Heliomicrobium gestii: one gene and its partner. The protein of the gene in region 2 binds, or shares a complex with, the protein of the main gene of each other region. Links are inferred from orthologs where the notes say so. Each region holds a gene or a part of one and is shown on either strand. Other genes may lie near its edges.

What was found.
Region 1: the proteins of secA (region 2) and secY are in contact, whole or in part, in a crystal structure (PDB 3DIN), measured with the Thermotoga maritima proteins. The link is inferred for Heliomicrobium gestii from one-to-one orthologs. Residues at the interface, in WP_004082002.1 of Thermotoga maritima: Glu261, Ala262, Arg263, Lys300, Ala301, Arg302, Thr303, Ile304, Ile305, Leu323, Tyr324, Asp325, Pro326, Val329, Ser330, Tyr333, Ile336, Lys340, Phe345, Val349, Glu363, Phe364, Tyr374, Ser375, Gly376, Gly377, Glu393, Ile395, Thr482, Ser483; in WP_004081795.1 of Thermotoga maritima: Glu108, Gly109, Glu110, Glu111, Ala236, Glu237, Arg238, Arg239, Ile240, Thr241, Ile242, Gln243, Tyr244, Ala245, Arg246, Arg247, Val248, Thr249, Gly250, Arg251, Arg252, Val253, Tyr254, Gly256, Ala257, Ser258, Thr259, Tyr260, Leu261, Pro262.

What each region holds. Positions count from the first base shown.
Region 1 is NZ_WXEX01000002.1:331,127-337,104, reverse strand. The notes cover bases 2,542-5,411. They hold secY (preprotein translocase subunit SecY), read left to right. Parts: upstream 2,542-3,281; coding sequence 3,282-4,541; downstream 4,542-5,411. Other genes in these bases: map (type I methionyl aminopeptidase), read left to right, coding at 5,322-5,411; GTO89_RS03545 (adenylate kinase), read left to right, coding at 4,672-5,322; rplO (50S ribosomal protein L15), read left to right, coding at 2,826-3,269; rpmD (50S ribosomal protein L30), read left to right, coding at 2,619-2,807; rpsE (30S ribosomal protein S5), read left to right, coding at 2,542-2,607. In the rest of the region: rplE (50S ribosomal protein L5), read left to right, coding at 1-447; GTO89_RS03585 (type Z 30S ribosomal protein S14), read left to right, coding at 469-654; rpsH (30S ribosomal protein S8), read left to right, coding at 682-1,080; rplF (50S ribosomal protein L6), read left to right, coding at 1,127-1,678; rplR (50S ribosomal protein L18), read left to right, coding at 1,712-2,080; more of rpsE, read left to right, coding at 2,107-2,541; more of map, read left to right, coding at 5,412-5,978. UniProt on the Escherichia coli protein: The central subunit of the protein translocation channel SecYEG. Consists of two halves formed by TMs 1-5 and 6-10.
Region 2 is NZ_WXEX01000006.1:7,147-14,938, reverse strand. Bases 2,357-5,422 are described here. They hold secA (preprotein translocase subunit SecA), read left to right. Parts: upstream 2,357-2,686; coding sequence 2,687-5,158; downstream 5,159-5,422. Other genes in these bases: hpf (ribosome hibernation-promoting factor, HPF/YfiA family), read left to right, coding at 2,357-2,440. Outside these bases: GTO89_RS17345 (motility associated factor glycosyltransferase family protein), read left to right, coding at 1-1,816; more of hpf, read left to right, coding at 1,913-2,356; GTO89_RS08050 (transketolase), read left to right, coding at 6,703-7,521; GTO89_RS08045 (transketolase family protein), read left to right, coding at 7,535-7,792. UniProt on the Escherichia coli protein: Required for protein export, interacts with the SecYEG preprotein conducting channel.

The DNA of each region.
Region 1 (5,978 bases), on a different replicon or contig from region 2:
AAAGTCGTCGTCAACATGGGCCTCGGGGAAGCGATTTCGAACCCCAAAGGTCTTGACGCGGCGGTAGGCGACCTGACCCGCATCACCGGCCAGAAACCGGTCATCACGACGGCGAAGAAATCCATCGCCGGCTTTAAACTGCGGGAAGGCATGAAGATCGGCTGCAAGGTGACCCTGCGCGGCGACAAGATGTACGACTTCGTCGACAAACTTGTCACCCTGTCCTTGCCCCGCGTCCGCGACTTCCGCGGCGTGAGCCCCAAATCCTTCGACGGTCGCGGCAACTACACCCTCGGCCTGAAGGAACAACTGATTTTCCCGGAAATTGAGTACGATAAGATCGACCGTATGCGCGGGATGGACGTCACGTTTGTGACGACGGCCAAGACCGACGAAGAAGCCCGTGAACTCCTTCGGCTGATCGGAATGCCGTTCCGCGCCGAATAAGGCATTACAGGAGGGAATCTCGTGGCAAAAACATCCATGATCGTGAAACAAAGCCGTTCCCCCAAATTTCGCGTCCGCGCGCACAATCGCTGCAAGATCTGCGGACGCCCCCACGCTTACATGCGGAAATTTGGGATGTGCCGGATTTGCTTCCGCAACCTGGCCTACAAAGGGGAAATCCCCGGCGTGACCAAGGCCAGTTGGTAAAGATACACGGAGGGGGGTACCAGCCCAATGGTCATGACCGATCCAATCGCGGATTTCCTGACACGGATCCGCAATGCCAATATGGTTTACCATGACAAAGTGGAAGTTCCGGCTTCCAAAGTCAAGCGGGCCATCGCAGAGATCTTCAAGAGCGAAGGTTATGTCAAAGACGTCGAGTACGTCGAAGACAACAAGCAAGGCCTGCTCCGCATCTACCTGAAGTTCGGCCCCAACCGTGAGAAAGTCATCACCGGCGTCAAACGGATCTCCAAGCCGGGCCTGCGCGTCTACGCCCGCAAAGAAGAGATTCCCAAGGTCCTCGGCGGACTGGGTGTCGCCGTTCTTTCGACCTCGCAGGGCATCATGAGCGACAAAGCTGCTCGGAAAGCCGGCCTCGGCGGAGAAGTTCTCTGCTACATCTGGTAACAGACCTATTCTTTGAACCGAATCGCACACAGCAGGAGGTGTGACCATGTCACGGATCGGCAAGAAACCCGTGGCGATCCCGGCCGGCGTCAACGTAACGATTGAAGGCAATGTCGTTACGGTGAAAGGGCCGAAAGGCGAACTCAGCCGGGAACTCCATAAAGACATCATCGTCACGGTGGAAGGCAACACCGTCCAGGTTACGCGCCCCAGCGACGATAAATTCCATCGCTCCCTTCACGGCCTGAGCCGCACCCTCGTCGCCAACATGGTTGACGGTGTGTCCACGGGCTTCAGCAAAAACCTGGAACTGGTCGGCGTCGGCTACCGGGCGGCCAAGCAAGGCAAAAAGCTTGTCCTCACCGTCGGCTACAGCCACCCGGTCGAGATCGACCCCGGTGAAGGGCTGGAAGTGGAAGTCCCTGTTCCGACGAAGGTCATCGTCAAAGGGATCGACAAGGAAAAAGTGGGCGCGCTGGCGGCCAACATCCGCGCCGTACGGGAGCCTGAACCCTATAAGGGCAAGGGCATCAAGTATGATACCGAAGTCATCCGCCGCAAAGTCGGTAAGACCGGCGGTAAAAAAGGCAAAAAATAAGCCCTAACCCGAGGTCGAAGGGAGTGAGCCCGAGTGATCAAAAAACTTGACCGCGATGCCGCACGTCTGAAGAAACACATGCGGATTCGCAAACGGGTGCAGGGCACTGAAGAGCGTCCCCGCCTGTGCGTCTTCCGCAGTCTCAATCATATCTACGCCCAAGTGGTCAATGATGTCACCGGCCGGACCCTGGTGGCCGCCTCCAGCCTCGACGGCGATTTCAAGGCAGCCAACGTATCCGGCGGGAACATCGAAGGGGCCAAAAAGGTCGGCGAACTCGTCGCCAAGAAAGCCCTGGAACAAGGCATCGAAAAAGTGGTCTTTGACCGCGGCGGTTATATCTACCATGGCCGGATCGCAGCTCTGGCCGAAGCAGCCCGGGAAGCGGGGCTTCAATTCTAAGCGTCCCGCATAAAGGAGGGAAAAGAATGGCAAGAATAGACGCGAGCGGTCTGGATCTTCAGGAAAAAGTCGTCTACATCAACCGCGTGGCGAAAGTCGTCAAAGGCGGTCGCCGTTTCTCCTTCAGCGCCCTGGTTGTTGTCGGTGACGGCAAAGGCCACGTAGGCTTCGGCCTCGGCAAGGCCGGCGAAGTGCCTGAAGCGATCCGCAAAGGCGTTGAAGACGCGAAAAAGAACCTGATCGTCGTCCCCATGGTTGGCACAACCATCCCCCATCCCGCCCTCGGCGTGTTCGGCGCTGGCCGTGTGTTGCTGAAGCCGGCCTCCAAAGGTACCGGCGTCATCGCTGGCGGCCCTGTCTGCGCCGTCCTCGAACTGGCTGGGATTCACGATATCCTCACCAAGTCCCTGGGATCCAACAACGCCAACAACATGGTGCGCGCCACCATGGAAGGCCTGCGCAGCCTGAAGCGCGCCGAAGAGGTCGCCAAACTGCGCGGCAAAACGGTCGAAGAGATTATTGGTTAGGAGGGTCAACCGTGGCTAACAAACTTAAGATCACCTGGGTGAAAAGCGCCATCGGTTACTCCAAGAACCAAAAGCTCACCGTGGCCACCCTGGGTCTCAAAAAGCTCCATCAATCGGTCCTCCACGATGATACCCCCGCCATCCGGGGCATGATTCGCACGGTCAACCACCTGGTGACCGTGGAAGAAGTGGAAGCCTAACGCGAGGAGGTGTACCCATTGCAACTCCATGATCTGAAACCGGCTCCGGGGTCGCGGCAAAAACCGACCCGGAAAGGGCAAGGCACCGGTTCCGGCCTGGGCAAAACGGCCGGCCGTGGTCATAAAGGTCAAAAAGCTCGCTCCGGCGGCGGTGTCCGTCCCGGCTTTGAAGGCGGTCAACAACCGCTCCAGCGCCGGATTCCCAAGCGGGGCTTTTCCAATGCCCCCTTTAAAAAGGAATTCGCCATCATCAACGTGGGCGACCTCGATGTCTTCGAGGCTGGCACGGTGGTGACGCCGGAACTGCTTCTGGAACGGAAAATGATCAAGAAGCTGAAAGACGGCGTCAAGCTCCTGGCTGAAGGCAACATCGAAAAAGCGTTGACGGTAAAACTCCATGGGGTGAGTGAGGCTGCGGCGGAGAAGATCAAAGCTGCTGGCGGCCAAGTAGAGGTGATGTAAGACATGTCCACTCTGGTGGGCACTCTGCAAAATGCCTGGAAACTGCCCGATCTGCGGAGCAAGATCGTCTTCACGCTGATGATGTTCCTTGTCTTCCGCATCGGCGCTCACATTCCTGTGCCAGGCATTAACCGCGAAGTGATCGATCAACTGTTGAACTCGGGGGCCCTCTTCGGCTTCTTTGACGTGATTTCAGGTGGCTCTTTCCGGAAATTCTCCGTCTTCGCCATGAGCATTACCCCCTACATCAACGCATCGATCATCATGCAACTCCTCACCGTCGTTATCCCCTCGTTGGAACAACTGGCCAAAGAGGGCGAAGAGGGTCGGAGAAAAATCACCGAGTACACCCGCTACTTCACCATCATCCTGGCTTTTATTCAGGCCATCGGACTCTCCTATGGTCTGAAAGGCGCCGTCGCTAACCCTACCGTCGGGAGTTACCTGCTTGTCGCTGTAACCCTGACGGCCGGCACGGTCTTTCTGATGTGGATCGGCGAGCGAATCACCGAGAAAGGGATCGGCAACGGCATTTCGCTGATCATCTTCGCCGGTATCGTCTCCCGACTCCCTTCCGGCATCGGACAGCTCTATGAGTACGTCCGAGTCGGCACGACGAACGTGCTGAACGTCCTGCTCTTCGTGCTGATCGCCGCCGCCACCATCGCGGGGATCATCTACATCAATGAAGGGCAGCGGCGCATCCCGGTCAACTACGCCAAACGGGTCGTCGGACGGCGCGTCTACGGCGGGCACAGCACCCACATTCCCCTGCGGGTCAACCAGGCTGGCGTCATCCCCGTTATCTTCGCCTCCTCCATCCTGGCCCTGCCGACGACGATTGCCGCCTTCTTCCCCGGTTCTCCGGTGGGACAGTGGTTTCAGCAGTACTTCAACTTCGGCTCCTTCCTGCATAGCGCCTTCTATGCCCTGCTGATCCTCTTCTTCACCTACTTCTACACCGCCATCACCTTCAACCCTGTCGATGTGGCCGACAACATGAAGAAGCATGGCGGCTTCATCCCCGGGCTCCGGCCCGGAAAACCGACAGCCGACTACATCACCAGGGTGATGTCTCGCATCACGCTGGTTGGCGCGTTGTTCCTGGCGGTCATCTCCCTGTTGCCGACCTTCGTCATCATGTTGACCGGGATCACCAACATCTACTTCGGCGGCACGGCGCTTCTGATTTGCGTCGGTGTGGCCTTGGATACGATGAAGCAACTGGAATCCAACATGTTGATGCGGCATTACCAAGGATTCATGAAATAGAAGTATATAAAGAGTGGGCATGTCCCTGGACGGAGGAAATCTGTCTACGGAGCGGCAAGGAAACATCCCGGACCTGCCCACAGCAACCATCCCTGTCAGTATGGACGGGGGATTTACGGAGGGATATACCGTGAACGTATTGCTGATGGGTCCGCCGGGCGCCGGCAAAGGGACTCAAGCCGAAAAGCTGGTGAGCCAGTTTGCCATTCCCCACATTTCCACTGGCGACATGTTTCGCGCCGCCATTAAAAACGGTACGGAACTGGGTCGGAAGGCCAAATCCTTCATGGATGCCGGTCAACTCGTTCCTGATGAAGTAACCATCGGGATCGTGCGGGAACGTTTGGCCCAGGACGACTGCCGAAAAGGCTTCCTCCTGGACGGGTTCCCCCGCACCGTGCCCCAAGCGGATGCGTTGGAAGCAACCTTGAAGGAACTGGCCTTGGAACTGGATGCCGTCGTCGACATCCATGTCCCCCGGGAAAACCTGATCGAACGGTTGACTGGTCGTCGTATCTGCCGCCAGTGCGGCGCTACCTACCATGTCGTCTTCAACCCGCCTCCCTCGGAGAGGGTATGCGGCAAGTGTGGCGGCGAACTGTACCAGCGCAGCGACGACTCCCGCGAAACGGCGGAGAACCGTTTGGATGTATATACCCGGCAGACTCAACCGCTCATTGAATACTATGAGGCCAAAGGACGCTACAAGCGAATCAACGGGGAACAGGATATGGCGGCGGTGTTTGCGGACATCTGCGCCGCCCTGGGGAGAGACGCCTGATGATCGTCTTGAAAGCCGCCCGGGAACTCGATTACATGCGGGATGCCGGTCGGATTGTGGCCGAGACCCTGCGAGAGATGGAAAAAGCGGTGGCGCCGGGAGTGACCACGGCAGAACTGGACCAGAAGGCGGAGGATTTCATCTGCTCGAAGGGCGCCAAGCCCTCCTTCAAAGGCTACCAGGGCTTCCCCGCTTCCATCTGCGCCTCCATCAACGAACAAGTCGTTCATGGCATTCCAGGTTTACGGCAGTTGCAAACGGGGGATATTATCAGTATTGACGTCGGAGCATATGTCAATGATTACCATGGCGACGCTGCGGTGACGCTGCCTGTCGGGGAAATTGACGAATCGCTTCAACGCCTGCTGGACGTGACGCGCCGTTCCCTGGAGATCGGCATCGAAGAAGCGAAAGTAGGCAACCGTCTCTTTGATATATCCCACTCCATTCAGAACTATGTTGAAGGAAACGGGTTTTCCGTTGTCCGCCAATTTGTGGGTCACGGCATCGGCAAAAAGATGCATGAAGAACCGCAGGTGCCCAATTTCGGGCCGGCTGGACGGGGACCGCGGCTTCAATCGGGCATGACGCTGGCCATTGAACCGATGGTCAACGCGGGAACCTGGGAAGTCGAAACCAAGGAAGACCAGTGGACG
Region 2 (7,792 bases):
GCCCTATAACCAGCCTTTTGCCGTCGAGCCCGCCCGGTCCGGCGACCTGACACTGCTCTGCGCGGTCGAGGACCGGCGGCTCTACCTGCACTCGCCGGAGGATCCGCAGCAGCAGGCTCGGGAATGGGTCGCCGAATTGGCCGGCGATCCGGGGAGCGCCTTTGTCGTCTTCGGTTTTGGCTTGGGATATGCCTTGCAGGTCCTTCGGCAGGTGTTGCCGCCGAGGGTCAAAGTGCTCGTCGTCGAGCGTTCGATCGAGATTTTTTGGCTGGCCCTCTGGACCGTCGACCTGCGGGAGGTCTTGGGCGACCCGCGCTTCCGGTACGCCATCGATGTCGACGCCGGAGCGATCACGCCGATCCTGCACCAGATCAACATCTCGGCATGGGAGGCGCTGACGGCGCAGCTCTACGAGTTCAATCACCTGCTGACGCCTTTTGACGACTACTATGAGCAGGTGAAGGCTCAACTGTCGGATTTTTTTCAGACCCAGCAAATCATCGCGGCGACGGAGAACCACTTCGCCCTGATCTGGGCCTGCAATTTTTTGCGCAATCTTCCGGTGATGTTGGAGTCGGCGCCAGTCAAGCACCTCTTCGAGCGGTTTTCCTCGCTCCCCGCCGTTGTTGTTTCGGCGGGGCCGTCGCTGGAAAAGAATATGAACCGACTCGCCGACTTTGCCGAACGGGGCGTGGTGATCGCCACCAGTCCGACGCTGCGCTCGCTGCTCAAAGCGGGGATTCGCCCGCACCTGGTCATCTCCATCGATGGCGGCGAGCCGAATTACATGCATTTTCATGATTTGCCTGATGACGATGTGCCCCTTGTGTTCGATACCACCTTTTTGCCCAACATCACCGTCATCTATCGAGGCGGCGGGCGCCGCTTTGCTCTCTTCGCCCCCGATAAGGAGGAACTGTTTTCTCTCGTCGGCGATCATGTGGACGTGCGGGGTTCGTTGCTCAACGTGGGCGCTTCAGTGGCCAACCTGGGTCTGCACCTGGCCTATCGCATGGGTTGCGATCCCATCGTATTTGTCGGCCAGGATCTGGCCTACACCGGTGACGCCACCCATTTCAGCGGTTCTGTCTTTGCCGGCAGTGCTGACTCAGTCAAAGACGGGAGCGCGCGGATCGAAGCGGTCGATATCTACGGCCAAAAAACCTACACCCAGGAGATCTGGTTGGCCTTCCGGGAGTGGTTTCGCCTCTTCATCGCCGGTCATCCGGACCGTCGCTACATCAATGCCACCGAAGGCGGCATTGGCATCCCTGGCGCGGAAAACATCGCCTTGGCCGATGTGCTCGCTTCGTTGCCGATCGCCGGCGGGGGCGAGGGATCGCGTCGCGAAAGGATCGCATCCCTGGTGAATGAGGCCTTCACTGCCGGGGAAGGGGATTTTTCGCAGGCAGCGACCGCTATTGCCGGCGAACTGAAGCGCCTGTCCCGTCACTTGAAGACGATCAGCCGCCAATGCCGGAAGGGAGTCGAACTCGTCCGGCGGTACCAGATGAATGTCGATCGCGCGAGGGATGTATCGGCGACGATGCTCCCATACTATGAGCAACTGGCCAAAATCCAGCGCGGCCTGGAGGCGGACGGGAAAGCGATGGCCTTTCTGCGCCTGCCCTTTCGGCCCGTCGTCTCCCAGATCGAGCAGTCGCTGGTGTTGGCGGGCGTTGTCGATGAACGGCAGGCGGTGCGCAATGATTTGGCTCGCGCCGAGGCTTTTTTTGTCGAGATTGGACGGCGCGCCGCAGTGATTGAGCAGGTCGTTGGCGAGGTACTGGGCAGGGTGACGCAAGGTCGTGAATGATCGTGCCGTTATTTTGAATGTTTAGGCAGGAATTTCCGCACCGTTCGGGGAATATTACTGGTGAGAACAGCCACAACGATAAGGAGATGATGTTGAATGAACATCCAAGTTCGTGGCAAGAACATTGAGGTCACCAACGCCCTGAAGGAGTATGTCGTCAGACGCCTGTCCAAGCTGGAAAAGTACTTTAGCAACATCGGTGGCGCCAGGACAACGCTGGCTGTCGAAGGGGACATGGCCAAGGTGGAAGTGACTGTTCCGGCGGGCGATCTGGTCCTGCGGGCCGAGGAATCCCATCCGGACATGTATGCCGCCATCGATCTGGTCTTTGAAAAACTGGAAAAGCAGGTTGACGCCTATAAAACGAAACTGTCCCGCCGCCTGAAAGGGCAAGGGTTCAAAGAATTCGTCCCGGAAAAGAACGGCCCCGTCGCCTCAGAGCCCCGGATCGTGCGGTCCAAGCGGTTCGCCTTGAAGCCGATGCCTGTCGATGAGGCGATCATGCAGATGAACCTGATCGGTCATAGCTTCTTTGTCTTCTCCAATGCGGAAACGGAGCAGGTGAACGTGGTCTACCTGCGTAAAGACGGCAACTATGGGCTGATCGAACCGGAATTTGACTGAATAGACCGGCTGTGGTGATGTTGAGAAGGGCGCCCGATGGGCGTCCTTTTTTGATGGGCATATTTGCCTTCCATTGCATCCCCGGACCTCGGAATGATACAATAGTACTGTTTACGAGTGAATCGGAAACCAGCCGATGGATAGGCCCAGGGGGGGAGCTATCCCGTCGGATACCTGAAAGGGGTCATTTTTTTGTTTGGTTTTTTAAAGAACCTCCTCGACGACAACGCCAGGGATGTTCGCCGGATGCAGAAGACTGTCGACCGGATCAACAGCCTTGAACCGGAATGGCAGGCGCTCAATGACGCCGACCTGCAGCACAAGACCGTCGAGTTTCGCCAACGGCTGGAAAACGGAGAAAGCCTGGACGATCTGCTGCCTGAGGCCTTTGCCACTGTTCGCGAAGCCTCCCGGCGGGTGCTGGGCATGCGCCACTTTGACGTGCAGTTGATCGGCGGGATGGTCCTGCACAACGGGCGCATCGCTGAGATGCGGACCGGTGAAGGCAAAACGCTGGTGGCGACCTTGCCGTCATACCTGAACGCGTTGACCGGTCGCGGCGTTCACGTAGTCACCGTCAACGACTACCTGGCCCGGCGTGACGCCGAATGGATGGGCCGGATCCACCGCTTCCTCGGCCTTAAGGTGGGACTCGTCGTCCACGGCCTGGATTTTGACGAGCGCCGCGATTCCTATGCCGCCGACATCACCTATGGCACGAACAACGAGTTCGGCTTCGACTACCTGCGCGACAACATGGTCATTCAGCCGCAGCACATGGTGCAGCGGGAACTGAACTACGCCATCGTCGACGAAGTGGACTCGATCCTCATCGACGAGGCCCGGACGCCCTTGATCATCTCGGGGCCGGCGGACAAGCCGACGGAAAAATACTACGCCGTCGCCCGCATCGTGCCGCGCTTGAAAAACGAAGTCGATTACAAGGTCGACGAGAAGGCCCACTCGGTCGTCTTGACCGATGAGGGCGTCGACCGGGTCGAAAAGTTGCTCGGCATCGACAACCTGGCCGATTCCCTCGACTGGGCCCACCATGTCAACCAGGGGCTGAAGGCCCATGCCTTGATGAAACGGGACCGCGACTATGTCGTCAAGGACGGCGAGGTCATCATCGTTGATGAGTTCACCGGTCGCCTCATGTTCGGACGCCGGTACTCGGAAGGGCTGCACCAGTCCATCGAGGCGAAAGAGAACCTCAAAATTCAAAACGAGTCGCAGACGCTGGCCACCGTCACCCTGCAGAACTACTTCCGCATGTATGACAAGCTTTCCGGCATGACCGGCACGGCCAAGACGGAAGAGCCCGAATTCATGCAGATATATAAGATGGATGTCGTTCAAATCCCGACGAACAGAGCCACTCAGCGTCAGGATCAGGCCGACATCGTCTACCGGACGGAAGAGGGCAAATTCAACGCCGTTGTGGAAGAGGTCGTGGAAGCCTTCCGCTGCGGTCAACCGGTCCTGGTCGGCACCGTGTCCATCGTCAAGTCGGAACAGCTCTCCGACAAGCTGAAGAAGCGCGGCGTCCCCCATCAGGTGTTGAACGCCAAACATCATGAGAAGGAAGCCGAGATCATCAAAAACGCCGGTCAGCGGGGCATGGTCACCATCGCCACCAACATGGCCGGCCGGGGGACCGACATCCTCCTCGGCGATGGCGTCGACGAACTGGGCGGTCTCTATGTCATCGGCACCGAGCGCCATGAGGCGCGGCGTATCGACAACCAACTCCGGGGCCGCGCCGGACGCCAGGGCGACCCCGGCAAGACCCGTTTCTATGTGTCGCTGGAAGACGATCTGATGCGTCTCTTCGGCGCTGAAAACATTCAAGGCCTAATGGACCGCCTGGGCATGGACGACTCGATGCCCATCGAGTCGGGCATGATCTCCAAAGCCATCGAGAACGCCCAGCGCCGCGTTGAGGCGCGCAACTTCGACATCCGCAAACACGTGCTCCAGTATGACGATGTGATGAACCAACAGCGGGAAGTCATCTACGATCAGCGCCGGAAGGTGCTGAACGGCGAGAACCTGCGCGACACGGTTACCGACTTTATCGACACCCTCGTCGAGAACATGGTCAACCGCATTGCCGGTGAAGAGAAGTACGTCGAAAACTGGGATCTGCCGGCCATGCTCGCCTACGCCGAGGAGACCTTCCACATCGGCAGCGCCGTTACGGCGGAAGAGCTTCAGGAGATGGAGAAGGAAGAGATCATCGCCTATCTCCAGGAAAAGGCCCAGGAGCGCTACGGCCTGCGTGAGCAGGAACTGGGCGAGGAGACGATCCGTGAACTGGAGCGGATCATCCTCCTGCGTGTCGTCGACTCCCACTGGATGGATCACCTGGACGCCATGGATCACCTGCGCCACGGCATCGGTCTGCGCGCCTACGGCCAGAAGGATCCCCTCGTGGAGTACAAATACGAGGCCTACAGCATGTTCCAGGAGATGATCGCCAGCGTCCAGGAGGAATTCCTGCGCTACATGTTCCGGGTCAGCGTCGTTGTCGCACAGGCCGAGCCGGTCGCCCAGGAAGCCGAAGAGGAACGGACGCTCAAAAACGCCGTCGAAAACCGTTCCGACGACTCGCTGCCGAAAGAGCCCGTCAAGGCGGAGCCCCAGATCGGCCGCAACGATCCCTGCCCCTGTGGCAGCGGCAAAAAGTACAAGAAGTGCTGCGGTGAAAACGGGTAACGCGAAAAGGGGTAACTGGCCAAGGGTTTTCCCATAAGCTGAACAATGATTTCTCGATGAGGCAGGGATGCATCGGGGCGCCGATTTGCGCACGATGCATCCCGAACTTTATGAAGGCCTATCTCACTGTAGAGGCGCTTAGATTGGCCGCTTTTCCGGGCAGACAGAAGAACTCACAAAAACGAAGGGAACGATCGCCGGTGTTTAGTGAAGTGAAACGTGAACTGGGGCTCCTGGAGACCAGGTTGGACGAACTGAGGGATTCACTTTGACCTGGCGGTCAAAGAGGAACGCATCGCCGAACTGGAGCAGATGATCCTGGAGCCGGGCTTCTGGGACGATACGGAACGGGCGCAGAAGACCATGCAGGAACTGACCGGGTTGAAGGACAAGGTCAAAGCCTACCAGGATCTGCGCGGCCACTGGGAGGACCTTGGCGTCCTCCGCGAACTGGGCGCCGAAGAGGAAGACGCCGATACCCTGGCCGAGATTGAGGCAGGGATCAAGGAGATCACGGCGGAACTGGATCGCTGGCACTTGGAACTGCTGTTGAACGGGCCTTATGACCGCAACAACGCCTTGCTCACCCTCCATGCCGGCGCCGGTGGCACCGAAGCGATGGACTGGAACGAGATGCTCCTGCGCATGTACATCCGCTGGGGGGAGAAGAAGGGCTACAAGGTGGATCTCCTCGATTCCCTCCCCGGCGACGAAGCAGGGATGAAGTCGGCCACCATCTCTGTCGCCGGCGAGAACGCCTACGGCTATCTGAAGGGCGAGATGGGCGTCCATCGCCTCGTGCGCATCTCGCCCTTCGACTCCTCCGGTCGTCGTCACACCTCCTTTGCCTCTCTTGAGGTGTTGCCCGAGGTCAGCGAAGACGCCGAGATTCTGATCCGTTCGGAAGATCTGAAGGTCGACACCTACCGCGCCAGCGGCGCCGGCGGCCAGCACGTCAACAAGACCGAATCGGCCGTCCGCATCACCCACGTCCCGACGGGGATTGTCGTGGCCTGCCAGAGCGAGCGCTCCCAGATCCAGAACCGGGCGACGGCCATGCGCATGCTGCAGGCCAAGCTCTTTGAACGGCAACGGCAGGAGCAGGAGGCTGAGGTCAACCGGCTGAAGGGCGATCAGCAGGACATCGCCTTCGGCAGCCAGATCCGCTCCTATGTCTTTCACCCCTACAACCTCGTCAAAGACCACCGGACCAACACCGAGGTAGGGAACGTCTATGCCGTCATGGACGGCGAACTGGACGATTTCATTTCGGCTTATCTTGTCTGGTCGACGAAACAATAAATCGATCCCGATGAAACCTCGCTTCCCGATGGGGGGCGGGGTTTCCATATTTTCCGGAGCATGGATAAACCGTTGTCAGGGTTTGGTGTCCCGTAAACGATTTCGTCAACGACCGCCCGGTGGTAAAATTTCCGGCTTTTTCGTTTTTCCATGCCAAAAGACGCAGGATTTGGCTGAAATGGTGCAGAATATTGTCGAGATTGCTTGCTATAGGGTTTCTTTGCAGAAGGGAGTATCGCAGAATGAGTGAAGCCATCACACAGCGTCTCGAATCGACGGCCCGGCAGATCCGCCAACACATCATCGCCATGACCCATGCGGCGAACAGCGGACACCCCGGCGGGTCCCTCTCGGCGGCCGACATGGTGACAGCGCTGTTTTTCAAAGAGATGCGCATCGATCCGCAAAATCCCCGGTGGACGGAACGGGACCGCTTTGTTCTGAGCAAGGGCCATGCCGCCCCCGTCCTCTACGCGGCGCTGGCGGAACGAGGTTTTTTCCCTGTGGAAGAGCTGAAAGGCTTGCGCCAGACGGGCCATTTTCTGCAGGGCCATCCGGATATGAAAAAGGTGCCCGGAGTGGACATGTCGACCGGTTCCCTCGGACAGGGCTTGTCCGCCGCCATCGGCATGGCCTTGGGCTTGCGCCTCGACGGCAAGGACGCCCGCGTCTGGGCGATCCTCGGCGATGGGGAACTCCAGGAGGGCCAGGTGTGGGAAGCCGCCATGGCGGCCGCCCACTACAAGCTGGACAAACTGGCGATTTTTGTTGACATCAACGGCCTGCAGATCGACGGTCCTGTCGAAGAGGTCATGTCCAGCTTTCCTGTGCTGGAAAAGTTCCAGGCTTTCGGCTGGAACACCATCGAGATCGACGGCCACTCCATGCCGGCCATTCTCGACGCCATCGAGGTCGCCAAGGCGACAACGGGCCGTCCCACCTGCGTCATCGCCCGCACCATCAAGGGCAAGGGCGTGTCCTTCATGGAAAACCAGGTCGGCTGGCACGGCACAGCGCCCAATGCCGAACAAGCCGCCACAGCCTTGAAGGAACTGCAGTGAGGGAGGTTGCCTGATGAGTAAGATTGCCACCCGTGACGCCTATGGCCGCGCCCTGGCCCGCCTGGGCGCTGAGAAGGCCGATGTGGTCGTCCTCGATGCCGACCTGGCCAAATCGACAAAAACCATCGACTTCGCCAAGGTCTATCCCGAACGGTTTTTTGATATGGGCATCGCCGAACAGAACCTGATGGGGACCGCCGCCGGCCTGGCTGCCATCGGCAAGATCCCCTTTGCCAGCACCTTTGCCATGTTCGCCACCGGCCGCGCCTTT